Regions from separate parts of the Halomonas sp. H33-56 genome, predicted to be linked through region 3. Evidence: predicted binding sites of a transcription regulator. Region 3 holds the regulator's gene; each other region holds the start of a gene.
What was found. Region 3 encodes FNR, which switches genes on or off when oxygen is low (the NO sensors DNR and NnrR bind a similar motif). Its sites were predicted from a motif close to TTGATNTANATCAA; they were not measured.
Positions count from the first base shown of each region.

Region 1: the regulator FNR is predicted to act here: its motif matches at 8,991-9,004, upstream of ubiU (ubiquinone anaerobic biosynthesis protein UbiU).
Region 2: the regulator FNR is predicted to act here: its motif matches at 8,976-8,989, upstream of ubiT (ubiquinone anaerobic biosynthesis accessory factor UbiT).

Region 1 covers NZ_JAMSHP010000001.1:4,448,843-4,459,122, forward strand. Annotated here, with positions in the region: gene NFH98_RS19130 (ABC transporter ATP-binding protein) at 1-658, opposite strand, end outside; gene NFH98_RS19135 (ABC transporter ATP-binding protein) at 658-1,410, opposite strand; gene NFH98_RS19140 (branched-chain amino acid ABC transporter permease) at 1,403-2,437, opposite strand; gene NFH98_RS19145 (branched-chain amino acid ABC transporter permease) at 2,439-3,299, opposite strand; gene NFH98_RS19150 (ABC transporter substrate-binding protein) at 3,359-4,552, opposite strand; gene NFH98_RS19155 (FadR/GntR family transcriptional regulator) at 4,661-5,440, opposite strand; gene aptA (omega-aminotransferase AptA) at 5,635-6,999, shown strand; gene NFH98_RS19165 (CoA-acylating methylmalonate-semialdehyde dehydrogenase) at 7,198-8,694, shown strand; gene ubiU (ubiquinone anaerobic biosynthesis protein UbiU) at 9,060-10,055, shown strand; gene NFH98_RS19175 (U32 family peptidase) at 10,067-10,280, shown strand, end outside.
Region 2 covers NZ_JAMSHP010000001.1:4,459,249-4,469,528, reverse strand. Annotated here, with positions in the region: gene nosZ (TAT-dependent nitrous-oxide reductase) at 1-1,260, opposite strand, end outside; gene NFH98_RS19205 (4Fe-4S binding protein) at 1,262-3,457, opposite strand; gene NFH98_RS19200 (c-type cytochrome) at 3,513-3,830, opposite strand; gene hemN (oxygen-independent coproporphyrinogen III oxidase) at 4,229-5,614, shown strand; gene NFH98_RS19190 (adenosylcobalamin-dependent ribonucleoside-diphosphate reductase) at 5,849-7,960, shown strand; gene NFH98_RS19185 (ribonucleoside-diphosphate reductase) at 8,066-8,842, shown strand; gene ubiT (ubiquinone anaerobic biosynthesis accessory factor UbiT) at 9,056-9,616, shown strand; gene NFH98_RS19175 (U32 family peptidase) at 9,703-10,280, opposite strand, start outside.
Region 3 covers NZ_JAMSHP010000001.1:763,453-773,732, forward strand. Annotated here, with positions in the region: gene NFH98_RS03465 (DUF294 nucleotidyltransferase-like domain-containing protein) at 1-1,009, shown strand, start outside; gene NFH98_RS03470 (3'-5' exonuclease) at 1,006-1,698, shown strand; gene NFH98_RS03475 (hypothetical protein) at 1,794-2,033, shown strand; gene ttcA (tRNA 2-thiocytidine(32) synthetase TtcA) at 2,281-3,240, shown strand; gene fnr (fumarate/nitrate reduction transcriptional regulator Fnr) at 3,401-4,141, opposite strand; gene NFH98_RS03490 (sulfite exporter TauE/SafE family protein) at 4,296-4,982, opposite strand; gene ccoS (cbb3-type cytochrome oxidase assembly protein CcoS) at 4,979-5,209, opposite strand; gene NFH98_RS03500 (heavy metal translocating P-type ATPase) at 5,206-7,680, opposite strand; gene NFH98_RS03505 (FixH family protein) at 7,680-8,201, opposite strand; gene ccoG (cytochrome c oxidase accessory protein CcoG) at 8,201-9,619, opposite strand; gene ccoP (cytochrome-c oxidase, cbb3-type subunit III) at 9,736-10,280, opposite strand, start outside.

The DNA of each region.
Region 1 (10,280 bases), 3.7 Mb from region 3:
GATCGTCACGGAAGTCGTCGGCGCTGCCGGTGTAGACGATCTGGCCCTGCTCGAGGATGTAGTGGCGGTCGGCCACCGCCTCGCAGACCCGCAGGTTCTGCTCGACCAGCAGCACCGACAGGCCCTCCTCGCGGATCGCCTTCAAGATCTTGACGATCTCGTCGACGATGACCGGGGCCAGGCCCTCGGTGGGCTCGTCGAGCAGCAGGATCCGCGGGTCGTTGAGCAGCGCCCGGGCGATCGCCAGCATCTGCTGCTCGCCCCCGGACAGGGCGTTGCCGCGGTTGCGGCGGCGCTCCTCGAGGCGCGGAAACCAGCGATAGATGTCGGCCATCTGCCAGCGACTGCCGGCGCGTACCGCGATCTGCAGGTTTTCCTCCACGCTGAGGATGCTGAAGATGCCGCGGTGCTCCGGCACCAGCGCCACGCCCTGGCGGGCGATGCGAAACGGCGGCTGGCCAAGCAGCGACTGACCGTTGAGCTCGATGCTGCCGGCGGGAGTGTCGACCAGCCCCATGATACTCTTCAGGGTGGTGGTCTTGCCGGCACCGTTACGCCCCAGCAGGGTCACCAGCTCGCCCTCGCCCACCGTCAAAGAGACGCCTTCGAGCACATGGCTCTTGCCGTAGTAGCTGTGGATATCCTTGATCTCGAGCATCAGGCGGCCTCCCCCAGATAGGCGTCACGCACGCGGGCATCACTGCGCACGGTCTCGGGGTCGCCCTCGACCAGCACCTGCCCGCGGTTCATCACGGTGATGGTGTCGCTGATCGACATCACGATGCTCATGTTGTGCTCGATCAGCAGGATGCTGTGGTCCTTGCCCAGCTCGCCAATCAGCGAGGTCATGCTGGGGATATCGTCGATGCCCATGCCCGAGGTGGGCTCGTCCAGCAGCAGCAGCTTGGGCCGCGGGCAGATCGCCATGCCCACCTCGAGGATGCGCTGCTGGCCGTGGGACAGCTCCCCTGCCGCCACCCCGGCGCGCTCGGCAAGACCGATGCGCTCGAGGATCTCGTCGGCTCGAGCCAGGTGCTCGCGGCGCTTGTTCAGGCGTTGCCAGAAGTTGAGCGCGCGCCAGCCGTCGATGCCCTGGGCGGCCAGGCGCAGGTTTTCGTGGACGCTGAGCTCCTGGAACAGGCTGGTGACCTGGAAGGAGCGCGACATGCCCAGGCCGACCCGGCCGTGGGGCGGCTCCCTGGTGATCTCGCGGCCATCGAGCAGGATGCGCCCGGCGGTGGGCCGACGCTCACCGGTGAGGCAATGGAACAGGCTGGTCTTGCCGGCGCCGTTGGGTCCGATCACGGTATGGATGCTGCCGCGGGCGATACGCAGGCTGACTCCGTCCACCGCCCGAAAGGCACCGTAGGCCAGGGCCAGGTCGCGGGTTTCCAGCAGTACGTCAGTCATGGCTGGCCTCCTTGTGCGGTTCGGCGTGGTTGCCACGGCGTCGCTCCAGCAGGCTCGACAGCCCGCCCCACAGACCGCCGCGCATGAAGATCACCACCGCGATCAGCGCCACGCCCAGCAGCAGCATCCAGCGCGGCCAGATCGACGACAGCAGGTCGCCCAGCAGCACGATGGCGCCGGCGCCCAGCAGCGAACCGAACAGCGAGCCGGTCCCGCCGATGATGGTCATGATCAGGATCTGCTCGGACATCAACAGCTCGATATTGGACAGCGGCACAAAGTTCAGCAGCATGCCGTAGAGCGCCCCGGCCAGGGCGGTGATGCCGCCGGACAGCACGAATACCATGATCTTGAACAGGCGGGTGTCGTAGCCCAGCGCCGAGGCGCGCTGCTCGTTTTCGCGGATCGCCAGCAGGGTGCTGCCGAACGGCGAGTCGGTGATGCGCCGGGCCACCACGTAGATCAGCGCGAACAGGGTGGCCACCAGGGCATAGAAGGCCAGCGGCGAGGCGAAGCTGATCAGGGTCGTCTCGCCCACCGCCAGCGGCGGGCGCGGCACGTCGAGCAGGCCATTGTCGCCGCCGGTCCAGTCGCTCAGGGTGTAGGCTAGGAAGTAGGCCATCTGGGTCAGCGCCAGGGTCAGCATCACGAAGTAGATGCCCTTGCGCCGGATGCACAGCATGCCCACGCCAAGCGCCAGCACACAGCCCGCCACCACGGCGATCAGCAGCGCGCCGATCAGTCCTGCGTCGAGGTGGATCATCGCCAGCGCGCTGATGTAGGCACCGGCGCCGAAGAAGATCGCCTGGCCGAAGGACAGAAGCCCGGTGAAGCCGAGCAGCAGATTGCAGGCCAGTGCGGCCATGGCAAAGATCAGGATCTCGGTGGCCAGGGTGGCGGAGGGCAGCACCAGCGGCAGCAGCACCATCACCGCCAGCATCGCCAGGGTGGTGCCGGCGCCGAGACGCCCCTTGAAGCGGCGCCGGCCTGGGTTGGCAGCGGCGGTATCGAGTGTCTTGGTCATCATCTCATGCTCTCCCGAACAGTCCGTGGGGACGCAGCAGGATCACCACCGCCATGGCGGCGTAGATCATCAGGCTGGCGCCCTGGGGCCACAGCGAGGTCATCAGGCTCTGCACTACGCCGACGATCAGCCCCGCCACCAGGGCGCCGGTGAAGGACCCCATGCCACCGATCACCACCACCACGAAGGCCAGGCCCAGCACCTCCGGCCCGATGAAGGGGTGCGCCCCGCGCAGCGGCGCCGACAGCACCCCGGCAAGCCCGGCCAGGCCCACCCCGAGGGCGAAGGTGATGGAGAACAGGCGAAAGATGTTGGAACCCAGCAGCGATACCATCTCGGTGGACTCGCTGCCGGCGCGCACCAGCGCGCCGAAGCGGGTGCGTTCGAGCAGCAGCCACAGCACCACCGCCACCAGGGCGCTGAAGCCGATCAGAAACAGCCGGTAGTAGGGGTAGGCGAAGTTGCCGATGCGTACCACGCCCTGCAGTGCCTCCGGGGTGGGGATGCTCTTGCCCACCGGGCCCCAGATCATGATCGACAGCTCCTGGATGATCAGCGCGATGCCCAGGGTGACCAGAATCTGGAAGGTATGCGGCAGGTGGTAGATGCGCTGGATCAGGCTGCGCTCCAGCGCCCAGGCCAGCAGCGCCACCAGCAAGGGGCCTGCGATCAGCGCCAGCCAGAAGTTGCCGGTCAGGCTGACCAGGGTGTAGCAGAGGTAGGAGCCCACCAGAAAAAAGGCCCCGTGGGCGAAGTTGACGAAGTTCAACAGTCCGAAGATCAGCGTCAATCCCACCGAAATCAGGAAATAGATCATCCCGAGCCCCAGACCGTTGAGGATCTGGAACAGATAGACGTTAAGCATGGTCCCGACTCCTGTCGTGCCGGGGACGCCGTCCCCGGCAGATTGGCAAGCTGACAGCCTTACAGCTGGCAGGGCGAGTCCTCAGGGGTGACGAAGGAGCGCCCGGCGCTGATCACGTCGGCGTAGTCGTCGGGGTCTTCCATTTCGCCCTCGGCCTTGCCCTTGAGCAGGTAGTAGTCCTTGATCACCTGATGGTCGGAGGCGCGGATGGTCTCCTCACCGGTGGGGCCCTGGTAGGTGTAGCCTTCCAGCGCCTCGATCAGCGTCGGACCTTCGCTGGCCCCGCTGGCGTCGGCCACTTCAAGCATCACGCGTGTCATGGTGTAGTCGGCAGCCAGGGGATAGGTCGGAGTGATGTCGTAGGCCTCGCGCACCGAGGCCACCAGCTGCTGGTTGAAGGGGGTGTCGACCTCGTGCCAATACTGGGCGCCGAAGTAGATGCCGTCGACGTTGGCTGCGCCGAGTTCCTCGAACTGGTCGAGGCCCGCCGACCACACCATCAGGATGTCCATCTGCTCGTTGAGGCCGAAGTTGCGCGCCTGGCGCAGGGCGTTGGAGGACTGGGAGCCGAAGTTCAACAGCACCAGCACGTCCGGCGCCGCCGACATGGCGTTGGTCAGGTAGCCGGAAAACTCCTGCTCCTGCAGCGAGTGATAGCTGTTGCCGACGTGCTCGACGCCGAACTCCTCGAACACCGCCTTGGCGTTGTCCAGCAGCGCCTCGCCGAACACGTACTCGGGGGTGATGGTGTAGAAGCGCTTGGCCTCGGGTAGCGCCTCGATCAGCGGCACCAGGGTCTCGCGGATGGCCCCGTAGGTCGGCACCGACCAGCGGAAGGTGGAGGCATTACACTCGCTGCCGGTCAGCTCGTCGGCGCCGGCGGGGGTCATGAACACGCCCTCGACGCCGGCGACTTCCTTGCCCACCGCCAGCGCCGTGGATGACAGGGTGGCACCGTTGAACAGTCGCCCGCCGTCCTGGTTGATCGCTTCCTGCACCTTGCGGATGGCGCGGCCGGCGTTGCCCTCGGTGTCCAGGCTGACGTACTCGATATCGCGGCCGAGGGTTTCTCGGGCCTCTTCCACCGCCAGCCGGGAGCCCATCTCGGCGTACTTGCCGTAGCTGGCGAAGGCACCGGACAGGGACTTCACCCCATAGAAGGTGAGCGGCTGTTGATCCTGGGCCAGCAGCGGCTGGGTCGCCAGGCCAAGGGCCAGGGCGGAAAGCATCAGGGAGGTCTTGCGCACAGTCATTGTTGTTCCTCTTTTTTCGACGTCATCGGAGTGGATGAGGGGTCGCTGGCGTGGGGTGGCAGTTGTTGTCATTGTTGGTTGGTTTGCCGCAGGTCGGGGGCCAGGAGGCTAGCCGCCCGCCTCGCCGAGGGCGTCAGGTGAGACCAGGAACTGCTTGGCCATCTCGCCCTCCAGGGCCGACATATGGTGCTCGGCGTCACACATGTGCTCGTACATCAGGCGGCGCACCGCCTCGCGGTCGCTGGCCTCGAAGGCCTCCAGCAGGGCGATGTGATAGCGGATGTTCGATTCATCGAAGGCGTGGCGCTCCGGCTTGTAGGCCTTCTTGATGACGACCAGGTCGCGCAGCAGGTCGTTGAGGAAGGTGCTCATGAAGCGCAGCAGCGGATTGGGGCAGTACTCGGCCAGGATGTTGTGAAACTCGAGCTCCAGCATGCGGTGCTGGCGCTGGCTGAGTTCGTCCTCATGGGGCCGCTGGCACTGATCGATGTTGTCCCGCAGCCGGGTCAGCCCCGCCGCATCGAGCCGGTCCATGGCCGAGACCGCCACCTCGACCTCCACCATCCGCCGCAGCTGATAGACCTGGCTACCGTCCACGTGCTGGAAGTGCAGAAAGTTGCGCAGCGCGCGGCAGGCCGGATCGACGGTCACCTCGCGGATGATGGCGCCGCCACCGGGGCCGGTCTTGAGCGCGACCAGGCCTTCCACCTCGAGCACCCGCAGCGCCTCGCGAATGGTGCCCTTGGCGCATTCATAGCGCTCCATCAGGGCCTTCTCGTTGGGCAGGCGGTCACCCGGCGACAGGTTCTCCATCACGATCTTCTGCTTGATGTCCTCGCAGATCAGGTCCGCGAGCTTCTGTCGGCGCTGGGGAAAGGAAGTCGGCACGGATCGCCTCGGTCATTTATTCGAATAAATATAAGGATTAGACCCGTTGCGTGAATTGGTCAAGAAAAGAAATCGCCGACACTAAACGTTTATCTTTACTCACGTGAACGACAACAAAGAGTGATTTTACAAACCTGAAGCCCTGTCCATGCTGAGTCCATGCCCGCCCTGCGGCCCCTGACTGGAGACTCGCCATGCTGACCTTCGACACCCTCGATACCCGTCCCGACGCCCACGCCGAGCGCCCTGCGGGGGCCGGGCTCAACCATCACTACTGGATGCCGTTCACCGCCCACCAGGACTTCCACCAGCATCCGCGGATGATCCAGGGCGCCGAGGGCCGTTACTTCATCGACGACCGCGGCCGCCGGGTGTTCGATTCACTGTCGGGTCTGTGGACCTGCGGCGCCGGCCACAACCGTGAAGAGATCCGCGAGGCGGTGGCCCACCAGCTCGGCAGTCTCGACTTTGCGCCGAGCTTTCAGGTGTCCCATCCGCTGGCCTTCAAGCTGGCCGAGAAGGTCGCGAGCCTGACCCCGGCGGGACTCGACCATGTGTTCTTCACCGATTCCGGCTCCGAGTCCGCCGATACCGCGCTGAAGATGGCCAAGGCCTACTGGCGGCTCAAGGGCCGCCCGGAAAAGACCCGCATGATCGGCCGCGCCAAGGGCTACCACGGGGTCAACATCGGCGGCACCAGCCTTGGCGGCATCGGCGGCAACCGCAAGCACTTCGGCCAGTTGCTGGACTCGAGCCACCTGCCCCACACCCTGCAGCCGAACCAGGCCTTCACCCGGGGCCAGGCCGAGACCGGGGCCGAACTCGCCGATGCGCTGCTCGAGCAGATCGCCCTGCACGACGCCTCCAACATCGCCGCGGTGATCGTCGAGCCGATGTCCGGCTCCGCCGGGGTCATCGTGCCGCCCAAGGGCTACCTCGAGCGGCTGCGCGATATCTGCTCGGCCCACGACATCCTGTTGATCTTCGACGAGGTGATCACCGCCTTCGGCCGCAGCGGCGCGCGCACCGGCGCCGAGGCCTTCGGCGTCACCCCTGATCTGATGACGGTGGCCAAGCAGATCACCAACGGCTGCGTGCCGATGGGTGCGGTGATCGCCTCTGGCGAGATCCATGACACCTTCATGCACGCCGGCGGCCCGGGGCACGCCATTGAATTTCCCCACGGCTACACCTACAGCGGCCATCCGGTGGCCTGCGCCGCCGCCCTTGCCGCGCTGGACCTGCTCGAGCGCGAGGACTTCCCGGCCCAGGTCAGGGCTATCGCCCCGGCCTTCGAGGATCGCCTGCACGCCTTGAAGGGCCGCTCCCATGTGGTCGACATCCGCAACTTCGGCCTGGCCGGGGCGATCCAGCTGGCCCCGCGCGACGGTGATCCGGCCATCCGCCCGCGCGACGCCCACCTGGCGCTGTGGGAGGCCGGCTTCTATGTGCGCTTCGGTGGCGACACCCTACAGTTCGGCCCTCCCTTCGCCACCACCGAGGCCGAGCTCGAGCGCCTGTTCGACGCCGTCGCCGAGACCCTCGACCGGCTCGACTGAGGCCGCTTGACTGGGGCCGCTCGACCAAGACCGCTTGCCTGAGCCCGCTCGCCTGGGGCCGCTTGCCGGTACCCAGCGCCCGGCTTATCCACCTGAAACCGACAGCCTGTGGACAACCTTTACACCCACTGTTCACAGCGTTATCCACAGCGCGGACGGGTCTTTCCCGTCCACCCTTTCGACACTTGAGGACCCTCGATGGACAACGTCAATCACTGGATCAATGGTCAGGATCTCGAGGCCAGCCGCCATCTGCCGGTCACCAACCCGGCCACCGGCGAGACCATTCGCCAGGTCGCCGACGGCGACGCCGACACCGTCAAGGCCGCCATCGACGCCGCCCAGGCGGCCTTCCCGGCCTGGCGCGATACCCCGCCGGCCAAGCGCGCCCAGGTGATGTACCGCTTCAAGGCGTTGCTGGAGCGTGACGCCGATCGTCTGGTGCGACTGATCAGCGAAGAGCACGGCAAGACTCTCGAGGACGCCATGGGCGAGCTCAAGCGCGGCATCGAGAACGTCGAGTACGCCTGCGGCGTGCCGGAGCTGCTCAAGGGCGAGTACTCCCACAACGTGGGGCCGTCCATCGACGCCTTCTCCAACTTCCAGCCGCTGGGCGTGGTGGCCGGCATCACCCCGTTCAACTTCCCGGCGATGGTACCGCTGTGGATGTACCCGATGGCCATCGCCTGCGGCAACGCCTTCGTGCTCAAGCCCTCCGAGAAGGACCCGTCCGCCGCCCTGGCGGTCGCCCGCCTGCTCGAGGAAGCCGGCCTGCCCCAGGGCATCATGAACGTGGTCCAGGGCGGCCGCGAGACCGTCGAGGCGCTGCTCGACGCCCCCGAGATCAAGGCCGTGTCCTTCGTCGGCTCGACCCCCATCGCCGAGACCATCTACCGGCGTGGTGCCGAGAGCGGCAAGCGGGTGCAGGCCCTCGGTGGCGCCAAGAACCACGCCGTGGTGCTGGCCGATGCCGATATCGACAACGCCGCCAACACCCTGATGGGGGCCGCCTACGGCAGCGCCGGCGAGCGCTGCATGGCGATCTCGGTGGCGGTGTGCGTCGGCGATGACACCGCCGACCGCCTGATCGAGGCCATGGAGCCCAAGATCGCCGCGCTGAAGATCGGCCCCGGCACCGACAAGGGCCTGGACATGGGCGCCCTGGTCACCGCCCAGCATCGCGACAAGGTGCTCGGCTATATCGAGAAGGGCGTGCAGGAAGGCGCCACCCTGGTGGCCGACGGCCGCGAGCTGGTGGTCCCGGGCCACGAGAACGGCTTCTTCGTCGGCGGCTGCCTGTTTGACCGGGTCACCCCGGAGATGACCATCTACCGCGAGGAGATCTTCGGCCCGGTGCTGTGCGTGGTGCGTGTCGACAGCCTCGACGAGGCCATCGCCCTGACCAACGCCCACGAGTACGGCAACGGCACCTGCCTGTTCACCCGTGACGGCGAGGCGGCACGTCGCTTCACCGACGCCATCGAGGTCGGCATGGTGGGTATCAACGTGCCGCTGCCGGTGCCGGTGGCCAGCCACAGCTTCGGCGGCTGGAAGCGTTCGCTGTTCGGCGACCTGCACGCCTACGGCCCCGACGCTGTGCGCTTCTACACCCGCCGCAAGGCGGTGTCACAGCGCTGGCCCTCGCCCTTCGAGACCACCCAGGCGGAGTTCCACTTCCCCTCCGGCGGTCAGTAGGCACCGGCATGAAGACCACGGGCCCTGCGGGGCCCGTTTTCGTTTACGACAGCGAGCCGCTGATAACCACTGACAGGCGACTTATACACCGCCTTCCACAGCCCCTGCACCGCCTGCCCACCACTTTTCACAAGGTGCCACACAGGGTTATCCACAGAACGACTCACAAGTTCATCCCCACCTTTATCGACACGCCTGGCCCGCAAGTCGGCCCCCCACTATCGCCAGGTTATCCACACCCGGCCCCGGTGCAGCGCGTCATCTCTTCGCTCCATCCCCTACTTCATTGGCGGACACTGATACGCATCAAGCCGACGGTGTCCGCGCGGGGCTAGCATGGCGCCTCTCTTCGCTCGGAGATCGACATGGAACTGGTCTGTCCTGCGGGTAGCCTGCCCGCTTTGAAGCGCGCCGTGGACGAGGGCGCCAACGCGGTCTACTTCGGCTTTCAGAACGCCACCAACGCCCGCCAGTTCGCCGGGCTGAACTTCACCGACAAGCGCGCCCGCGAGGGTATCGACTACGCCCACGCCCGGGGCTGCCGGGTGTTCTGCGCGATCAATACCTACCCGCAGCAGTCGAGCCTGGCTCAGTGGCGCGCGGCGGTGGACCAGGCGGCTTCGCTTCAGGTCGACGCCCTGATCCTGGCCGACCCGGGCCTCCTGGCCTACGCCGCCGAACGCCACCCGGACATCCCCCGCCACCTGTCGGTGCAAGGCTCCGCCACCAGCCACGAGGCGCTGGCCTTCTACCACCGCGAGTTCGGCATCCGCCGTGCGGTGCTGCCCAGGGTGCTGTCGATCCACCAGGTGCGCGACCTGGCCCGCCACAGCCCGGTGGAGCTCGAGGTGTTCGCCTTCGGCAGCCTGTGCATCATGGCCGAGGGCCGCTGCTATCTGTCGTCCTACCTGACCGGCGAGTCGCCCAACACCCACGGCGTGTGCTCGCCGGCGGCCCACGTGCGCTGGGAGGAGACCGCCAGCGGACGCGAATCGCGCCTGAACGGCGTGTTGATCGATCGCTACCGCGCCGACGAACAGGCCGGCTACCCGACCCTGTGCAAGGGACGCTTCAACGTCGAGGGCGACGTCGGCCACGCCATCGAGGCGCCGACCAGCCTCAACACCCTGGATCTGCTGCCCCAGCTGGCGTCACTGGGCATCAAGGCGATCAAGATCGAGGGTCGCCAGCGCAGTCCGGCCTATGTGGCCAGCGTCACCCGAGTGTGGCGCCAGGCGCTGGGTCATCTGGACCAGGCCGGCGACGACTACCGCCCCCAGGCCGACTGGAGCGCCGCCCTGGCGCCGCTGGCCGAAGGCTCCACCCACACTCTCGGCGCCTACGAGCGCGACTGGAAATGACAGGAGGCGAGATGACCGCTGCTTCACTGGAGTTGAGCCTTGGCCCGGTGTCCTTCTACTGGACCCGCGAGCGCTACTTCGCCTTCTATGAACAGGCCTGCCACTGGCCGCTGACCAGCGTCACCCTGGGCGAGACCGTGTGCTCGCGACGGCGCGACATGAAGCTCGCCGACTGGCTGGAGATCGGCCACCAGCTCACCGCCGCCGGCAAGCAGGTGATCCTCG
Region 2 (10,280 bases), 3.7 Mb from region 3:
CTGATAGTGCACGTCGAGCTTCTGGTGGATGTAGTTGACGTCCTCGCCGTTGTAGGCGCGGATCGCCTCCTCGATGTTCCACTTGGCCACCTGGCTGTCGATGAACAGGGTGGTGTAGGCGAAGCCGCGACCGTCGAAGGTGGTGTGCAGCGGCCCCAGGCCCAGCTCTGGCTCGGCGACTACGCTGTCGCGGGGCTCGATCTCGTCGGCGAACAGCGCCGGCAGCTTGTCGATGGCGATGATCGACACCGTCGGCGACAGCTTGCCGTTGGCGATGAAGTACTTGCCGTCGGGTGAGGTATTCAGGCCATGGGGGTTCTTGGGCACCGGAATGTAGCGGGTCAGCGGTGAGCCCTTGCGTCCGTCCAGTACCGGCACCGGGGAGTCGCCCAGGGTCTCGAACTGGCCCTTCTCGACGGCGGCCTCGATGGCTTCGACGTCGTACACCACCACCCAGTCACGCTCGGCACGCATGCTGTCGGCCAGGGTCATGCCCTTCTCGGAGTTGTAGCAGGTCGAGGCAACGAAGCGGCCGGTGTAGTCGGCGTCGGTGTTGTCCAGGTTGCCATCGACGATCACCTGCCAGGCCACCTCCATGGTCTCGGCGTCGATGGCGTTGAACATGGTGTAGTAGTTCGCAGGATTCTCCAGGTCGCGACCGTCGTTGACCTGGGGGATCGGGAACTCGGCGTTGGCGAAGACGTACTTGGTGTAGGGCACCTTCTGCAGACGCAGGCCGTGGATGGCCTGGACGTTGGGAATAGTGGTGACCTTGTCGGTCTTCATGATGTCGAGGCGGATCCGCGCCACCCGGGTATTGGCCTTGTCGTTGATGAACAGGTACTTGCCGTCATAACGACCGTCGGTGAGCGAGGCGTGGGGGTGGTGGGCGTCGCCGTTGTGGAAACGCGCGGACTCGCCGAGGATGTGCTTAGACTCGTTGGTGATGCCCCATCCGGTGGCGCTCTCGGTGTTGAACACCGGAATGCGCATCAACTCGCGCATGGAGGGGATGCCCAGGACCCTCACTTCACCGGAGTGGCCGCCGCTCCAGAAGCCGTAGTATTCGTCGAGTTCACCGGGGGCCACCATGGCGTCGCCTTCACTGGCGCGGGCGCTGCGGCTGCCGAGCAGGGCGCTGGTGCCAACACCGCCGACCACTCCGCTGGCAAGGCCGGCGCCGGCGACGCCGGTCACCGCACTGTTGCGTAGAAAGTGGCGTCGGGCCAGATTCTGGATACTGCGGGAATCGTCACTCACTTCAGTTCTCCTCAAGGCAGGGTATACGCCGCGGGTCGCCGTCCTGGCTTGATCCGCGGGGTTCTGCGTCACCCACGTCGCCGTGCGTCCTCGCCGCATTCCGTTCCAGGCGCTTTCTGCGCTTGACCCGGGGCGGACAGCGACGGTCGTCGTCGTAGGTGATCTGGCAGTCCAGGCAGTAGTGGCACTCCGAGGCCTCGATACGGCCGTCGGGATGGATGGCCACCAGTTCGCAGTCGTTGGCGCAGATCTGGCAGGGCGTGCCGCACTGGCCACGGTGCCGCCTGAGCCAGTCGAAAAGGCGCAGGCGACCGGCGATGGCCAGGCTCGCACCCAGCGGGCAGACGTAGCGGCAGTAGGCCTTGTGCATGAAGGCCGAGCTTGCGATCAGTGCCACGGCGTAGAGCACATAGCCCCAGTCGCGCAGGAAGTGCAGGGTGATGGCGGTCTTGAACGGCTCGACCTCGGCCAGCCGCTCCGCCTGACCCAGGTCGTAGAAGGACACCCCGACCAGGCCAAACAGGATCAGATACTTCACCACCCACAGCCGCCGGTGCACGGCGAAGGGCAGCGTCAGTTGCGGCACCTTCAGGTGACGGGCGAGCTGGTTGACCAGGTCCTGCAGCGCGCCGAAGGGACACAGCCAGCCGCAGAAGATGCTGCGGCCCCACAGCACCAGCGTGACCGCCACGAAGACCCACAGCACGAACATCAGCGGATCGATCAGGAAGGCCGACCAGCTGAAGCCATGGATGACGGAATGGATCAGCGCCAGCACATTGACCACCGAAAGCTGGGCCAGCGACACCCAGCCGATATAGACCAGGGTGTAGAGCAGGAAGGCCTTGCGCAGCGGGCGGAGCAGGCGCGGGCGACGCGCCAGGGCGTCCTGAAAGGCCAGGATCAGTGACAGCGTCACCAGTCCAGCGCCAAGCCCGATCAGCTCTAGCCGACTCTGCTGCCACATCTCGAGCCACAGCGGGGCGGGCTCCACCGGCTCGGGACGCTCGATAAAGGCCTCGGGCAGCGCCTGGTCGAGATGAAAGCGGGTGAACTCCTGGGTCAGCGGCCCCGAGGCCCGGCGCACCAGCAGGTTCAGCCGCCAGGGCGTGCCCGGGTCGAAGTGGGCGTCCTCGTGGATCACGAAGATGTCGCGTTCGCTGAGTGCGGGGGCTCCGTCGATGGCCAGACGCGGCAGGCGGCGCTGGTCGCTGTCATGGAAGCTGATCGAGGCGTTGCCCTGGACCAGCTCGATACGATCGAAGATGCCGCCGCGCACGTAGCCCGACCCCTTGTAGGAAAAGCTGCCATCGGCGAGCAGGGCAACGGCGTGTTCGCCGGGGGCGAGGCTCGCCATCAACTGGTCGTAGCCGCGCTCGCCGAGCAGATTGCGGCCAACGCTCGGCGCATTGAGGTAGCCCAGGTAAAGATCGATGAAGGTGGCGTCGCGGGGTGGACGCTGGCCGCTCAGGTAGTGCTCCGCCGGGGTGCCGACGAAGGCGTCGTCGACCTCTCCCTGGCTCAGAGTCAGGTGACCCAGTGCCCCCTGGTCGAGCAGGCCCTGCCAGTCGGCGGGCGCGAACACCTCGTCGCGCACACGGGCGATTGGCGCTGCCGCGGGGTCCTCGATCAGCCCAAGGGCGGCGGCGACCTGACGCCCGGCCCGCATGATGGTGTCGTTGACCACGATGACGGTCACGGTGGCGCCGGAGATGGCATCGACGTCCTCTCCTACTTCCAGGCGCGACGTCACCGAGGTGCCGAGGTGCTGGCCGGCGAAGTCGTCCAGGCGTTCTGACGGGATACCGACCAGCATGATCGGTTCGGAATGATTGAGCACCTTGGCCAGGCGCAGGCTGGCGGAAGGATCGATGGCGATCAGCAGGTTGACCGGCTTGCCCGAGTAGGCGGGGATTGGCGCGACCTCGGCACTTTCGAAGGCGTAGCCGAGCAGCTCGTCGCCTCGGTAGAGAGCATTGACCGGCCACGGCAGGTCGGCCACCGGCTCTATTCTGTCGGTACCGGGAAAGGCCTGCTGAAACAGCGCGAGGTCACCCTTGGCGCTGCCAAGGTCACCGGGATACTGATCGAATTCCAGCGCCAGGGCGGGCAGGCTTAACCACATCGCCAACAGCACGACAAGCAGGCGCAGGGGAGAAGACCAGTGGCGGGGAAAATGGCGGGGGGCTTGGGTCATGGCATGACCTCGAGGCGCAAAGCGCCCCGAGGACGCTTCGCGCACCAGGGTGGGATCAGGGCGTCAGCGACGAGAAGTAGGCGGCGATGTCGGCGATATCCTGATCCGACAGGGCCGCCGCCTGGGGCGCCATGATGGCGGACATGCCACCGCCGCGCTGACCCTCGCGATAGGCCTTGAGCGCGCTTTCCAGGTACGGAGCGTTCTGACCCGCCAGGTTGGGATAGATCGGTCCGGTGGCCTTGCCGTCGGTGCCATGGCAGGCGGCGCAGGCGCCGATCTTGGTTTCACCGGCGGCGGCGTCGCCGGCGGCCTGGGCGTTGAGACTGAACAGACAGGCGGCGCCAAGCGCGGCCAGGGGGATCCATTTCATGATGAGCGCTCCTCGGTCTTGGGGCGTGATACCTGACCCAAGCGGCGTGCTGCTTGGGTCAGGCATCACGGTCTGTGCGGGATGTCCCTTGGGACTCTCGAGTATTGGAGCGCTCAGCGACAATACCCTATGACGTTGGTCAACTTTAGGCGGGGAGAGGTACGTCTTCCGTACTATGCTTGATCGGGATCACTGGAATGGCAGGAGCATCATTGTGGTTGGCTCGCGTTTGCACTACCTCGGGCGAGAACACGCCACAGGGGCAAGCGCCGTGATGCCGCTGCCGTGATTTGATGCAGGTCATGTCTGGCTTCGTCTTGCCGGGACGTGCTGATTCGACGTGCGACAATGCCGACAGATGCCGCCGTCGGGCGGTCGTGTCACGAGGGGCCTTGTCGATGTCATCCGATGTTTTGCCGTTTCAGCGTGCGCTGGTCGAGAAGTACGACCGTCCAGGGCCGCGCTACACCTCCTATCCCACCGCGCCGCACTTCCACGACGGCTTCGGTGTCGCTGACTATCGCCAGGCGGTGGAGCGCAGCCAGCAGGGGGAGCCGAAGCCGCTGTCGGTCTACGTCCATGTGCCCTTCTGCGAAAGCCTTTGCTACTACTGTGCCTGCTCCAAGATCATTACCCACAATCGCGAGCGTGCCGCCGACTACCTGGCGCTGCTCAAGCGCGAGATCGCCCTGCAGGCGGCGCTGTTCGACGAGACCCGGGAGCTCAACCAGCTGCACCTGGGGGGGGGTACCCCGACCTTTCTGTCCAATGACCAGCTCAAGGGGCTGATCGACGCCCTGGCGCGCCACTTCCGCTTCGCCCCGGAGCAGCGCCGGGAATTCTCGCTGGAGGTGGATCCGCGTACGGTGACCCCCGCCCAGATCCATGAACTGCGCGAGATGGGCTTCAATCGTCTGAGCTTCGGCGTCCAGGACTTCGATCCGCTGGTCCAGAAGGCGGTCAACCGCGTGCAGAGCGAGGCCCAGGTGGCAGCCCTGGTGGACGCCGCCCGGGACGCCGGCTTCGCCTCGGTGTCGGTGGACCTGATCTATGGGCTGCCGCTGCAGACCCGCGACAGCTTCGACGCCACCCTGGCCAAGGTGGTGGCGCTGAGACCCGACCGCATCGCCGCCTACAGCTACGCCCACCTGCCGTCGCTGTTCAAGGCCCAGCGGCTGATCCGCGACGAGGACATGCCGCCGCCCGGGCGCAAGCTCGAGTTGCTCGAGCTGACCATCGAGCGGCTGACCCAGGCGGGCTACATCTATATCGGCATGGATCACTTTGCGCTGCCCGAGGACGAACTCAGCCGAGCCCGTCACGACGGTACCCTGCAGCGCAATTTCCAGGGCTACTCGACCCACGCTCAGTGCGACATGATCGGGCTCGGGGTCACCTCCATCGGCAAGGTCGGCGACGCCTACAGCCAGAACGTCAAGACCACCGCCGAGTACGCCGAGCACCTCGAGGCCGGGCGGCTGCCGGTGTTGCGGGGCTATCGGTTGAGCGACGAAGACCTGCTGCGTGCCGAGCTGATCACCTCGCTGATGTGTCACGGCGAGGTGCGCTTCGCCGAGTTCGAGGCCCGTCACGCTATCGACTTCCGCACGCATTTCGCCAGCGCCCTCGACCAGCTCGACGAGATGCAGGCCGACGGCTTGATCGAGATCAAGCAGCAAGCGCTCAGGGTACTGCCGGCAGGACGCCTGATGATGCGCAACGTGGCCATGGCCTTCGATGCCTACCTGGTCCCCGGCAGCGGGCGCTTCTCGCGCACCGTCTAGCCGGCTCTATCGCGGCTGCCCCGGGGCGAGACGCCCGGGGTAGCCCGCGCTACCTTTCATGCGCCAAAGCCGAATTAACGATCGGGTCTTCCATGGCCCGATTTTTCGTTTATATTGTGCCGCCGGTCGAAAATTTTACTATATCTGGTAGGGTGCCCGAGCTTATCCGGAGCGCGCATCCACCCCTTTACGACCCCGTTTATTTGCCGGTAACTTCATCGGAGACAAGCTTTCATGACCACATCCGCCAAGGCCGCCGCCCTGTCGCAGGAGGTTCCCATGCAGGGCCCCTCGTATGACATCTGGGACGCCAAGTATCGCTTGAAGGACCGCCACGGCCAGCCCGTCGACGCCGACCTTCAGGCCACCTGGGACCGCGTGGCCAAGGCGCTGGCCGCCGTCGAGGGCGACGCCGCTGACAAGTGGCTGCCGAAGTTTCGCTGGGCGCTGGAAAACGGCGCCGTGCCGGCAGGCCGGATCACCTCCAACGCCGGAGCCGAGGGCTACAAGCCCGCGGTCAGCCTGATCAACTGCACGGTATCGCGGACCATTCGCGACTCCATGCACGACATCCTCGACAGCGTGGTGGATGCGGGCATGACGCTCAAGGCCGGCTGCGGCATCGGCTACGAGTTCTCCACCCTGCGCCACAAGGGCGCCTTCGTGTTCGGCGCCGGTGCCGGCACCAACGGCCCCCTGGCGTTCATGGATATCTACGACAAGATGTGCTTTACGGTGGCCTCCGCCGGCGGCCGTCGTGGCGCCCAGATGGGCACCTTCGACGTCGGTCATCCCGACGTGCGCGACTTTATCGAGGCCAAGCGCGAGGCCGGTCGCCTGCGCCAGTTCAACCTGAGCCTGCTGATCACCGACGAGTTCATGGAAGCGGTGAAACAGGACGCCGACTGGCCGCTGGCCTTCCCGCTGCACGAGGGCGAGAAGGGCGACGTCGATGACAGCGAGCTGATCTACCGCGACTGGCCGGTGATCGAGGACGGCTACACCCAGGACGCCGAAGGTCGCGTGGCCTGCCGCGTGGTCGAGGTGATCAAGGCCCGCGAGCTGTGGGACACCATCATGCGTTCCACCTACGACTACGCCGAGCCCGGGTTCATCCTGATCGACCAGGTCAATCGCATGAACAACAACTGGTTCTGCGAAGAGATCCGCGCCACCAACCCCTGCGGCGAGCAGCCGCTGCCGCCGGAGGGTGCCTGCCTGCTGGGATCGGTCAACCTGACCCGCTTCGTGATCGATCCGTTCGGCGACAAGCCGCGCTTCGACTGGGACAAGTACCGTGAGGTGGTGGCGATCTTCACCCGCATGCTCGACAACGTGGTCGAGATCAGCGGCCTGCCGCTGTCCGGCCAGCGCCGCGAGATCGAGGCCAAGCGCCGCCACGGCATGGGTTTCCTGGGCCTCGGCTCGACCATGACCATGCTCAAGATGCCCTATGGCTCGGCCGAGTCGCTGGGCTTCACCGAGGAGGTCAGCCGAGTGCTGGCCGTGGAGGGCTGGAAGCAGGCGCTGGAGCTGTCCCGCGAGAAGGGCATGGCCCCGATCCTCGAGCAGGAGTTCGAGCTGACGCCGAAGATGCTTCGCGAGCGTCCCGAGCTCGGCCGCGACGGCTATGAGGTCGGCGACAAGGTGCCCGGGCGCATCCTGCACGCGCGCTACAGCCGCTATATGCAGAAGATTGCCGAGGTCGAGCCGCAGCTGGTGGCGGAGCTGGCAGAGCACGGCGCGCGCTTCACCCACCACTCGTCGATCGCCCCCACCGGGACGATCAGCCTGTCGCTGGGCAACAACGCCTCCAATGGTATCGAGCCGTCGTTCTCCCATCGCTACTTCCGTAACGTGATCCAGGCCGGCAAGAAGACCAAGGAGCAGGTCGAGGTGGTGTCCTTCGAGCTTGCCGCTTACCGTCACTTCATGCACGCCGACGCGGTGGAAAGCGACCTGCCCGAGTACTTCATCACCGCCGACGCGGTGACCCCCAAGCAGCACGTGGCGGTGCAGGCCGCGGCCCAGGCCTGGGTCGACTCGGCGATCTCCAAGACCGTCAACGTGCCCACCGACTTTGCCTTCGAGGCGTTCAAGGACCTGTACCTGGACGCCTACCAGAGCCGCCTCAAGGGCTGCACCACCTTCCGCTTCAACCCGGAGGCCTTCCAGGGCGTGCTGGTGCGCGAGGATGACCTCAAGAACACCACCTATATCTTCGAGCTGGAGAACGGCGAGACCCTCGAACTCAAGGGCGACGAGACGGTGATCTACGACGGCGAGGAACACAACGCCGCCAACCTCTACGACGGCTTGAAGGAGGGGACCTATGGCAAGTGGTAATCGGTCCAGCGGCGAGCCAGCCTGCCTGCCAGTCGGCGAGCCGCAATATCATGCCTGGGTCGTGAGCGTGTCACGCCCGCATCATCTTTCTGGAGGAGCCCGCTGATGGCTGTCGAAATCAATTCCAAGATCGTGGGCTACCGCGTCAAGAGCGAAGAGGCCGCCCCCGCGCCGGCCCCGCTGCCCGAGGAAAACCCGCTGACCATGCGCATCCCCTCGCGCCCCGAGGGAACGCTGGAGGCGGTGTCCGAGAAGATCTCCTACGTCGGCGCCGAAGGCCGCAAGAAGGTCTACCTGCTGGTGTCCTTCATGCCGGTGGAAGGCGTGCTCAACGGCCAGCGCGTTATCATCGAGCGCCCGGTGGAGTTCTTCTTCCCCTCCGGCCAGCTGTCCAGCGAGCACCAGTGGATCACCGCCACCATGCGCAGCCTGTCGCTGGCCGCCCGCGGCGGCTACGTCACCCAGGCGGTGGCGGATCTGCGCAAGGTGGCCTGGGACAAGGGCCTGGTGCGCTGCGGCATGAACCGCTGGAACAAGCCGATGTTCCATGACTCCGAGGTCGCCGCCATCGCCTGGTCGATCCAGCAGATCCTCTACCGTCGCGGCTTCCTCGACATCGACGGCAACCAGGTGCCGGTGGAGGACCTGGTCAGCCGTTACGCCCGACGCCAGGCCTCCGGCCACGGCTGGTACCCCGCCGAGGTCGAGGACGAGACCCCGAGCGGCGCGGTCGAGCCGCTGGACGGCAAGCCTGCCGAGTCCGCCGCCGAAGGCGCCGGCCCCGCCGTGGTCGGCAACTGCCCCGAGTGTCGCGGCGAGCTGATCATGATGGACGGCTGCCCCACCTGCTACGCCGGCTGCGGCTGGTCGAAGTGTGGTTGAGAGCCTTGCTGTACGAACAAGAGGGCGCCAATGAGGCGCCCTTTTTTGTCGGTGAGTATTGGCGCTGCTACTCGGCGGTACCCGATGAGCGGTTGCCACCGCAATGTGTGGAAGGGTTGGTGCGCGGGGGGTGTTGATGCACATCACGAACACAGGCGCGGGGTATCGCTAGCATGACCCGGCGGCGTCGTGCCGCTTGACCAGGAACCCGTCATGTCGCTGTCGCCGCTCGGCTCGCTGTCGTTGCCTTCTCTTGCCCTTCCTGCCCTGCCCACCCTTCCTTCGCTGCCGTCGTCGTTGACGTCTGGTGCCTTGACCCGGGTGCCCCATCGTCTGCATCTGTCACTGATGCGCCGTCTCGGCCCGCTGCCCCTGCCGCTGTTGCGCACGAGTCTCGAGCCCTGGCTCAACCGCACCCTGGCCGAGCCACTGGCCGACGGTGAGTTCGACGTGCTCGAAGGGCGCCGGGTGTGTCTGTCCATCGATGATCTGGCGCTGGCGGTCACCCTGACGCTTACCCACGGTCGCCTGCAGGTCACCGACGCGCCCTGGGAGGTGAAGGTGGCGGGGGGCTGGCGGGAGTTCGCCTGCCTGGCCAGCCGCGAGGAAGACCCGGACAGCCTGTTCTTCCAGCGCCGGCTGTGCCTGGAAGGTGACACCGAACTGGGGCTGACGGTGAAGAACCTGCTGGATGGCCAGGAAATGGAATTGCTGCATCCCTACCTGCTCGAGGCGCTGGGCCAGCTGCAGCGCTGGCTGCCTCGCGAGGCCTAGCCTCCTGGCTGGCGGGTTGAGCCATCTAGCGCAGGAGGCCGGCGAACCGGCCTCCTGAGTAACGCGGAGCGGGTGGGAAGGAGCGCCTAGTCTTCCAGCACCGGCGCCAGATCCATCCCTGCCTGGCCGTGCCAGTAGCCGTTGCACAGCTCGGCGTCGACCAGCGCCAGCGGCGAGGGCGCCGGGTAGCGTCCCTGGCGGGCCAGGTCGAAGTCCGCCACCACTTCATCCATCCCCTCTGAACGCGGACTCAGCCGGGCCGCGCTGACGCCCATTGTGGCCATCTCGGCAAGCTCGTGGCGCAGGTCCTGACAGGCCCCGGACAGGGTCTGGATACCGTTCAGGGTGAACAGTCGACGGCTGTCGTCCTGGGTGGTCAGCGACAGCCCTTCCGGATAGTCCTGGCAGACGAACTGGCAGCGATCCTTGGGGTGCTGGTGGTGGCGCGCGGTAAAGCAGCGTGACGACCAGGCCAGCGGCAGGTGGCCGTAGGCCAGCACCTCGCAGTCCAGCGCCAGCCCCGCCTCGCGGGCGTCAGACAGCAGCCGGGCCAGGTCGGCGCCGGGCAACTCCACCGGGGCGACGAAGCGGAACATGCCGGCGCGCTTGAGGATCTCCAGGGTCGGCACATTGTAGAGGTTGAGCGCCGGGCCGCCGACGAAGG
Region 3 (10,280 bases):
CGTGGTCAGCCTGCAGGTCGAGCAGGCGACGACCCTGGCCTCGCTCAGCGAAGCAAGTCAGCGTGCGCCGGAGCTGGTCGAGGCGCTGATGGCCCAAGGGGTACGCATGCGCTTCGCCATGGGCATGCTGTCGGCGCTCAATGGGCGCATCATCAGCAAGGCCTGGCACTTCTCGATGCCGGCCCCTCAGCGCGAGCGCGCCTGTCTGCTGGTGCTCGGCAGCGAAGGGCGCGGCGAGCAGATCCTGAAGACCGACCAGGACAATGCGCTGATCCTGGCCGATGACCAGCAGTGGGACGAGCTCAGCGCAGATACCGCGCGGTTCACCAGCGTGCTCGACGATCTGGGCTATCCGCGCTGCCCGGGCAACATCATGGTCTCCAACCCCCAGTGGGTCGGCACCCTTGCGCAATGGCGCGCGCGCATCCGTCGCTGGGTCAGCGAACCCGACGGAGAAAGCCTGATGCGTCTGGCGGTGCTTGCCGACGCCTCGGGGGTGGCCGGTGACTTTGCCCTGGTGGACCGACTCCACGACGTGCTGATCGAAGAAACACGGGGCAATGAACTGTTGCTGACCCATCTGGCGAGGGGAGTGTTGCGGTTCTCGACGCCCTTGACCCTGTTTGGAACGCTGAAGAAGCCCGAGCACGGCGTCGACATCAAGAAGGGTGGCATCTTTCCCATCGTCCACGGTGTTCGCACCATGGCGCTGGAGTGCGGGCTGCGCGAGACCTCGACCCACGACCGGCTGGCGGCGCTGGCGTCACTCGGGCGCATCGAGCGAGTGGTGGCGGAGGATCTCGGCGAGGCGTTGTCGCTGTTCTGTGAGCTTCGGCTTCGGGCGCAGCTGGCCTACCGGCGCGACGATGCCCGGGCCACGGACGCCCCGGACAGGGTGGTGGTGCAGTCGCTCAATTCGCTGGAGCGGGACTTGCTGCGCGAGGCGCTGCACCTGGTCAAGGAGTTCAAGGCCAGCCTGTCCCACCGCTATCACCTGGAGTATGCATGAGTGTCGAGGCAGCCCCCCAGGGCAAGCTGCCTTGGCGTCAATGGTTTCGCTTGGGAGAGTACCCGATGCTGAGAGCGATCAGGCGTGTGGCCGACAGGCGTCGGCAGGCCGATGGCGATTTCGCCTGGCTGTTCAATCCCTATACCGGCGACGAGCTGGTGTCCCTGGACTGCGAAACCACCGGCCTGGATACCCGTCATGCGGAGCTGGTGTCCATCGCTGCGGTGCGCATTCGTGACGATCGCGTCTTGACCAGCGAGTCGCTGGACCTGCGGCTCGCGCGTCCTGCCAGTCTGAGTGGTGACTCCATCTGTATCCATCGCCTGCGTGGGGTCGACCTGGAAGGCGGCCTCGAGGTGCGCGAGGCCTTGACGACGCTGCTGGAATTTATCGGCAATCGCCCATTGGTCGGCTGGTGTATCGACTTCGACCTGGCCATGCTGGATCGCTACCTGAAGGCGGAGTTTGGCTTCTCGCTGCCCAACGCCACCATCGACGTGGCCCAGCAGTACCGCAAGCGGCTGCGCCGAAGTCACCCGGAAATCGAGGTGCAGCCGACCTTTGAACAATTGGCAGAGCGACTTGGAGTCCCGATCATGGGACGCCATACGGCCCTGGGCGACGCCGTCACCACGGCGCTGATGCATCTGCGCCTGGAAAGCGGGGCACTCACGGCGCCATCGCGCTGACCCGTTGCCGTCATCCGCGCTGACCCGTTGCCGTCATCCGCGCTGACCCGGTGCCACCCGCACCGGCAACCATTCACCTGCAAGGAGATCCTGTCATGAGTCTGCACGCCATGTTGACCCTTCTCGAGCCCACGCTGCTGGCGCTGGGCCTGGTCTCGGTGCTGGTGGCCTACCTCCAGTACTATCGCCGTACCCGGGACCTGTGGGGCATGGTCAAGTTCTGGGAGAAGCGCCTGACCCTGACCGTGCGCGAGTTCGGCTGGCAACGTGCCGGCATCCTGCTGCTGTTGCTGGGCGTGGTGGTGCGCTATCTGCTGGCGCTGAACGTCGTCTAGGCCCCGGCTGACAGGCACTTGCGTTCTTCGACTTGCCAGACCAGACCAGACCAGACCAGACCAGACCACGACGCGCAAGGGCGCCACTACGGCGGTGTCGTCCTTGGCGGTTTCCGATGTGCTGCCGACGAGAAGCCCCTCCCGTATTGTCCTCGCCGGGGTAAGCGGTCGCTGACCTCTTCGCCACTAAAGCGTCCGGATGGTAGACTGGCGCCTCTTTCATTTTCAGCCGTGATGTCCCGCTCCCATGTCGCCACAGTCCGCCTCCGCCACCCTGTTCGATCCCCGTACCCCCGAGGATGACCATCTCTCGATCGATGCCGGCGACAGCCCGGCCGACCCTGCTGCGGGTGACGATCAGACGGAAGCCCAAGTTCAGGCCAAGGCACGGCGTGAGTTCAACAAGCTGCAGAAGCGCCTGCGCCGCCAGGCCGGCAACGCCATCATCGACTACGGCATGATCCAGGAAGGCGACAAGATCATGGTGTGTCTGTCTGGTGGCAAGGACAGCTACACCATGCTCGAGATCCTGCGCAGCCTTCAGCGCAACGCGCCGGTCAACTTCTCGCTGGTGGCGGTGAATCTGGATCAGAAGCAGCCGGGCTTTCCGGAGCATGTGCTGCCGAACTATCTGGACAGCATCGGCGTGGACTACCACATCCTTGAGCGCGACACCTATTCGGTGGTGAAGGAGAAGACGCCGGAGGGCAAGACCACCTGCGCGCTCTGCTCACGCCTGCGGCGCGGCTCGCTCTATGGCTTCGCCGAGGAGATCGGGGCGACCAAGATCGCCCTGGGCCACCACCGCGAGGACATTCTCGAGACGCTGTTTCTGAACATGTTCTTCGGTGGCAGCCTCAAGGCGATGCCGCCCAAGCTGCTCTCCGACGACGGCAAGAACATCGTCATCCGTCCGCTGGCGTACTGCCGCGAGGCCGATATCCAGGCCTACAGCGAGGCGATGGAGTTCCCGATCATCCCGTGCAACCTGTGTGGTTCCCAGCCCAACCTGCAGCGCCAGGTGGTCAAGGAGATGCTGGCCGAGTGGGAGGTCAAGCATCCCGGGCGCCTCGAGAGCATGTTCAAGGCGGTGACCAATGTGGCGCCGTCGCAGCTGGCGGATCGGCAACTGTTCGACTTCGAGGGGCTGGAGGCCGTACAGGCCGAACGCCAGGCCCGGCGCATCGACGTGGTGGATGCCGGCTGATCTCGCCAGCAGCGAATGTGCATGATGCCATGACAGCGAAAGAGGCCGCATCTCCGGATGCGGCCTCTTTCTTGTCACACGCCATCTATTACGCTTTGCTTTCCAGATCCTGGATACCGGGCCCTGCCGGCCAAGCCCGGCACACTGCCGCCAGGCCCGCTCAGGTAACTTCGGTGTCGGCCAGGGTCGACAGCGCGGTCAGGTCGAGGATATTGACCTCACGTCCCGATACCGCCACCAGATCCTGCTGCTGGAAACGCCCGAGGATACGGCTGACCGTTTCCACCGCCAGCCCCAGGTGATTGCCGATGTCGGCGCGGGACATGGACAGGCGGAAGCTGAACGGTGAATAGCCGCGGCGGCGGAAGCGGTCCGACAAGCCGAGGAAGAAGCAGGCCAGGCGCTGATCGGCGGTCTTGCGTGACAGCAGCTGCATCATCCGGCGGTCTTCTCGCAGCTCCTTGCTCAGGGTGCGAAACAGCTGGGCACGCAGCTCCGGTAGGGTCTGGGTCAGCGCATCGAGGCGGTCGAAGGGAATCTCGCACACCGTGGTGGTCTCCAGCGCCACCACGCTGCCGGGATAGCGGCCGTCGTCGATGCCATCCAGGCCAACCAGTTCACTGGGCAGGAAGAAGTTGGTCAACTGAGCTTCGCCGCTGCCTTCGGTGGTGATCTGCTTGAGACTCCCCGATCGGACCGCGAAGACGCTGGTGAAGCGATCTCCCTGCTCGACCAATCGTGTGCCTTTCTTGATCGGCGGGTGACGACGGATGATGGAATCGAAGCGCTCGAGGTCGGCGGTCTCCAGCGACAGCGGAAGGCACAAGGAACTCAGGCTGCAGGACTCACAGCGAGTCTCATGCAGCATGGGACGCCGCCGATCTTGGGCCGTAGGACTCATTCGCAGCTCCTGTGGATCTGGGATCGATATTGACTGGGCCATGGGGAGAACAGACGTCGCCCGTACAGCACGTTGATGGCACTATTCTACACCCTCAGATCAGCTAAAAGTGGCGTCTACCTCTTTAGGATTAATAACTTAGAGGTAGGATGCGTCATTGATGCAGCCCAGTCCAAAGTTGCCAGACGGCAAAGGCGATGATCATGCCAGCGGCGACAAGGCGTGTTGCCCGATGCGCCAGCAGGGCCTGCATTTGTCTGGCGGCGAGGCCCGTCACCACCAGCGCCGGAAGCGTGCCAAGACCGAAGCTCGCCATTAGCAGTGCGCCCTCGAGGGGCTCGGCCCGTGCCAGGCTCCAGGCCAGCATCGAGTACACCAGGCCACAGGGCAGCCAGCCCCAGATGGCGCCCAGCGCCACCGCCTGGGGCAGACGCACCACCGGCAACAGGCGTCTGCCTGCGGGTTCCAGGTACCTCCAGAGGTGACGTCCCAGTGCCTCGACGTGACGCAGGCCTTTCCATAGATCGGCAATGTAAAGCGCCATCAGGATCAACATCAGGCTGGCGACGATCTGCATCAGGCCACGCAGGGTCGGCGAAAGGCCGATCACCGAACCCAGGGTGGCAACCAGAGCGCCCGCCACACAGTAGCTAGTGATACGACCTACATTGTAGCCGAGCACAAGTGTGCTCACCCGCCAAGGTTGACGCATGCTGGGGGGGATGGCAAAGGTCAGGGCGCTCATGATACCGCCGCACATGCCAATACAGTGTGCACCGCCGAGCAGGCCAAACACGAAGGCCGCCATCATGGGGGGCAGTTCCAGGCCGGTAGGGTTCACTCAGGCCCTCTGGACGATGGATCACGCTCGGATGTCTGCGCAGGCGTTTCGGAAGAGGAAGCGCCGTCATCGGCACCGCGAGTGTCGTCCTCATCCTCGAACAGGATGCGATAGGCGGGGCCTTCGAGGTCCTCGAACTGGTCGTTGCGCACCGCCCAGAAGAAGGCCCAGACCGCCAGGCCCAGCAGGATCAACGACAAGGGTATCAACAGGTAAAGGATGCTCATGGGCCGGGGCTTGCGGTGACGGGTGAAGGCGTCGCGGTCGGCCTGGTGCGTCCGCGCCGCAGACGCAGGGCATTGCCGATGACCAGCAACGAGCTGAGTGACATGCCGATGGCGGCAAGCCATGGGGGCACGAAGCCCAGAGCCGCTGCGGGCAGCGCCACGACATTGTAGAGCACCGACCAGGACAGATTCTGGCGAATGATGCGACGGGTCTGGCGGGCCACCTCGATGGCTTCGACGATACCCGTGAGCGGTTCGCCCAGCAATACCAGATCGGCGCGGGTGCGGGTGAGGTCGCTGGCCCCGGCCATGGCGAGGGCAAGGTCGGCGCCCGCCAGTACCGGCACGTCATTGATGCCATCACCGACCATGGCCACCTTTTCGCCCTGCGCCTGCCGCGCCTTCAAGTGCCCGAGCTTGTCCTCGGGGGAGGCCTCGCCACGCCACTGATCGACGCCCAGCGTGCGGGCCAGCTGGCCAACGTTGACGGCGCGGTCGCCCGACAGGATCTCGATGGCAAGCCCCCGCTGGGCGAGGGCGGCGAGGGTCTCGGCGGCGTCGTCACGGGGCTGATCGTCGAGCTTGAACCAGGCCTGGGGCTTGCCTTCGCAGGCCAGCAGCAGCCAAAGCCCTGCGCCAGGGAGCTCAGTAGCGGGTTGGCCCAGGCAGGCAAAACGCGGCTGGCCCAGTCGCCAGCGCCGGCCGTCGATCACGCCTTCCACGCCCTGACCCGGGTGATTGCGCAGTTCGCTGGCCTGGCAGCTGGCGTCGCGCCAGGCAGCGAAGGCACGGGCGATGGGGTGCTCCGAGCCGGTCTCCAGTGCCGCCGCCAGGGCCAGATGACGGCGCTTGGCGGCAGCGTCCATCTCGCCATTGTTGGCGCTTCCTTCGGCGTCGCTCAGCGGCCGGTGTTCGGCGAGTTGCATGCGACCCCGGGTCAGGGTGCCGGTCTTGTCGAAGACGACGCGATCGAGGCAGGCCAGGGTCTCCAGCGCATCGGCTCGGGTCACCAGTACCCCGGCACGTCTCAGCCGGCCGTGGGCCACGGTCAGGGCTGTGGGGGTCGCCAGCGCCAGGGCGCAGGGGCAGGTCACCACCAGTACCGACAGGGTGATCCACAGGCTGCGGCTAGGATCGATCAGGCTCCAGACCAGCGCCACCAGGGCGGTGATGACCAGCAGGTTCAACACGAAGCGATGGGCCACCTGCTCGGCCAGGCGGGCGATACGTGGACGATGGGCGAAGGCACGGTCGGTGAGATCGAGAATGCCGGCGGCGCGGGTGTCGTCGCCGACGCGGGTGACCATCACTTCGATCGGGCTGTCCATGCACAGGGTACCTGCGTGCACGGTATCTCCCTGGCGACGCAGGCAGGGCAGCGATTCGCCGGTCAGCAGCGACTCGTCGATCTGGGCCAGGCCCGAGGTCAGGTTGCCGTCCGCGGGGATCTGGGCGCCGGGGCTGACCCGAACCCGGTCACCCGGGACCAGCCGACTGGCGGGGATGACGCGTTCATCGCCATGCTCGTCGAGGCGCACCGCGGCACTCGGCAGCGCGCTGGCCATGGCATTGCCGCTACGGCCGTAGTGGGTACGGGCGCGAGACTCCAGGTAGCGTCCGAACAGCAGGAAGAAGGTGAACATGCTGACCGAGTCGAAGTAGCGATCACCGGAGTCGCTCACGACCGACCAGGTGCTGGCGACGAAGGCCCCACCGATGGCCAGGGCCACCGGCACATCCATGCCCAGCACGCGGGTTCGCAGATCGCGCAGGGCGCCGACGAAGAAGGGTTGGGCCGAGTACAGTACCACCGGAGTGGTCAGCGCCAGCGATAGCCAGGCAAACAGACGCTCGAACTCGCTACTGAGATCACCGCCGTCGACGTAGTGCGGGATGGAAAACATCAGCACCTGCATCATGCCGACGGCCGCCACGATCAGGCGTCTTATCATCTGGCGCGACTGTTGCTTGAGCCGCTGCTGAGCCTGGTCCGGCTCGTAGGGCTGGGAGGGATAGCCGATGGCGGCCATCTCGGCCAGCAGGCGCGACAGCGACAGGCGTTCGGGATCCCAGCGCACCTGAAGGCGATGCTGGGAAAGATTGACAGCGCAGCTCTCCAGGCCGTCGAGGGCATTCAGGCGGTGTTCGATCAGCCAGGCGCAGGCGGCGCAGGTGATGCCATCCACCGCCAGGGTCGCTACCTTGGTGTCGCCATCCTGACGCACGAAACGATCCTGCAGGCCCGGATCGTCGAATACCTGATAGCGGGCCTCGTCGGCGGGTGTCGGCGATGGGCGCTCCGGCAGGGCGGTGCGAAAGCGATAGTAGCTGTCCAGGCCGCCGCCGACGATGGCCTGGGCCACCGCCTCGCAGCCCGGGCAGCACAGCGGATGGCGCTGGCCATCCAGGGTGATCGACCAGGGTGCTGTGGCCTCCACCGGGGCGCCACAGTGGTAGCACGAGGCCGCCATCAGAGTCCCGGTGTCAGGCGCACGGAGGTCTCCCGCGGGAACTCTGCCTCGCCGGTCAGGCGCCATTCAGGCTGTCCTGACGCGCCTTCTGCGTGGGGCTGCAGCTGAAGGTACCAGCGATAGCGCAGATTGCGGTCGAGGGTGCCGACATAGTGGCCTGCACGGGTGTGGGTCAGCACCAGTGCCCGGTCGCGGGCGCCATCGGTGGGGAACTTCAGCGCCAGATCCAGCCGCTCTGGGCGTTCGTCGCCATCGAGCGTTACCACCACGTCGCCGGTGGTGGCGTCGATGCGCAGCTCGGCCGCCAGCCCCAGCGCCTCGGCACGTTGCTGCTTTTCGAGCTGGACGTTGATGGCCAGACCTTCCTTGTAGTAATCGTCCGGCACCGAACCGTCGAAGTAGCGGATCGAGAAGGCCAGGTAGACCATGCTGAAGGTGACCGACGACAGCAGCAGGGCGATCAGGAACCAGGGCCAGAACTGCTTGTACCAGGGCGGCACCTGGGGATCGGACAGGGACATCAGGGGGTAACTCCTATAAAGCGGCTTTCACGTTCGATGGCCACGGACGGATCGTCCTCGGCGAGGACGCGAACGCTGATATCGGCACTGCGTTGTTCCATCTGATCAGGATTCACGCTCAAGGTCATCACCAGTTGGCGGGACTGGTTGGCGGGAACCTCGATGGCGGTGGTGTCGCTCTCGAGACCCTCGATGCCGGCTACCTCGATCACGTAGCGATGAGGGCGGTTGTCGAGGTTACGCACGGTCATGGCGTAGGAGTTGGCGATGCGTCCATCGGTCAGTGTCTGGTAGAGCCGAGCGCGATCGCGCTCCACATCCACATCCAGCGGTGTGCGGTCGGCGATGGTCCAGACGAACAGGCCGATCATCACCACCAGGGCGACCAGGTAGCCGATCAGGCGTGGTCTCAACAGGTGGGTCTTGTTGCCGTCGAGGGCGTGCTCGGTAGTGTAACGCACCAGGCCACGGGGGTAGCCCATCTTGTCCATGACGCTGTCGCAGGCGTCGATGCAGGCGGCGCAGGTGATGCACTGGTACTGCAGACCGTCGCGGATGTCGATGCCGGTCGGGCAGACCTGAACACAGAGGTCGCAGTCGATGCAGTGGCCAAGGCCCTGCTCTGCCGGGTCGGCGTTGCGCTTGCGCGGGCCGCGAGGCTCCCCGCGGTGGTAGTCGTAGGACACGATCAGGGTGTCGCGATCGAACATCACCGACTGGAAGCGGGCGTAGGGGCACATGTACAGGCAGACCTGCTCGCGCAGCCAACCGGCGTTCAGGTAGGTGAAGACGATAAAGAAGCCGACCCAGAAATAGGACCAGCCGCTGGCCGAGAGGGTGGCAAGGTCCGTCATTAGGCCACCGATCGGGGTGAAGTAACCGACAAAGGTGATGCCGGTGGCCGCCGAGATGATCAGCCAGATGGCGTGCTTGGCACTCTTGCGCCAGGCCTTGTCGGCGTCCCAGGAGCGTTTGTCGAGCTTGATGCGACGATTGCGCGGCCCCTCGATACGGTGCTCGACCCAGATGAACAGGAAGGTCCAGACGCTCTGGGGGCAGGTGTAGCCGCACCATACTCGACCGGCAAAGACGGTGATGAAGAACAGGCCGAAGGCGCAGATGATCAAAAGCCAGGACAGCAGCACGAATTCCTGGGGGTAGAAGGTGGCGGCGAAGATATGAAATTCGCGCCCCGGCAGATCAAACCAGACCGCCGGTCGATCACCCCAGGGAATCCAGGGCAGCAGCAGAAAACCGAGCATCAGCGCCCAGTTGGCGACCCGACGGACACGCTGGAACACGCCTTTGATCTCGCGTACGTAGATGTGCCGGCGGCTCTCGTACATGCTCTGGCTGTCGGGGGAATGGTGCGACACCGCAGGGTCGGTGACGTCGTGGGCAGGGATCTTGTCGCTCATGGCAGACTCACATCGCGTCGATGGGGCCGAAGCCCCAGTCTAGCGATTGACGGGTAGGTGGGTGGCGAGTGCGGCCAAGCGCCGCACTCGCCGCGGGAGCGATCCCGCTGGGGTCACTACTGACTCTTCTGGTCTTGATTCTGGCTCAGACCATAGACATAGGCGGCGACCAGGTGGACCCGCTCCTCGCCGATGTAGGCGGCCTGCGCCGGCATATGGCCATTGCGGCCGTTGCGCAGCGTCTGACGCACGGAGTCGGCCAGGCTCTGGCCCGGTGCCTGGTACAGCCAGCTGTCGTCGGTCAGATTGGGCGCGCCCAGCGCCTGGTTGCCGGTACCGTCAGGCATATGGCAGGCGGCACATACCGAGGTGAAGACGGCGCCGCCTTTTTCGGCACGTTCGGCGTCCTCGGCCTGGCCGGACAGCGACAGCACATGCTGGGTCAGGTTCTCGATATTGTCCGCGCCGAGCTGCTGCCATGACGGCATCAGGCCATTGCGTCCGTTGTTGATGGTGGTGACGATGTGCTCGGGCTCGCCGCCGTAGAGCCAGTCGTCGTCGGTCAGATTGGGGAAGCCGTAGCCGCCCTTGGCGTTGGAACCGTGGCAGATGGCGCAGTTGTTGAGGAAGATGCGCTCGGCCACCTGCATGGCGTCACCGT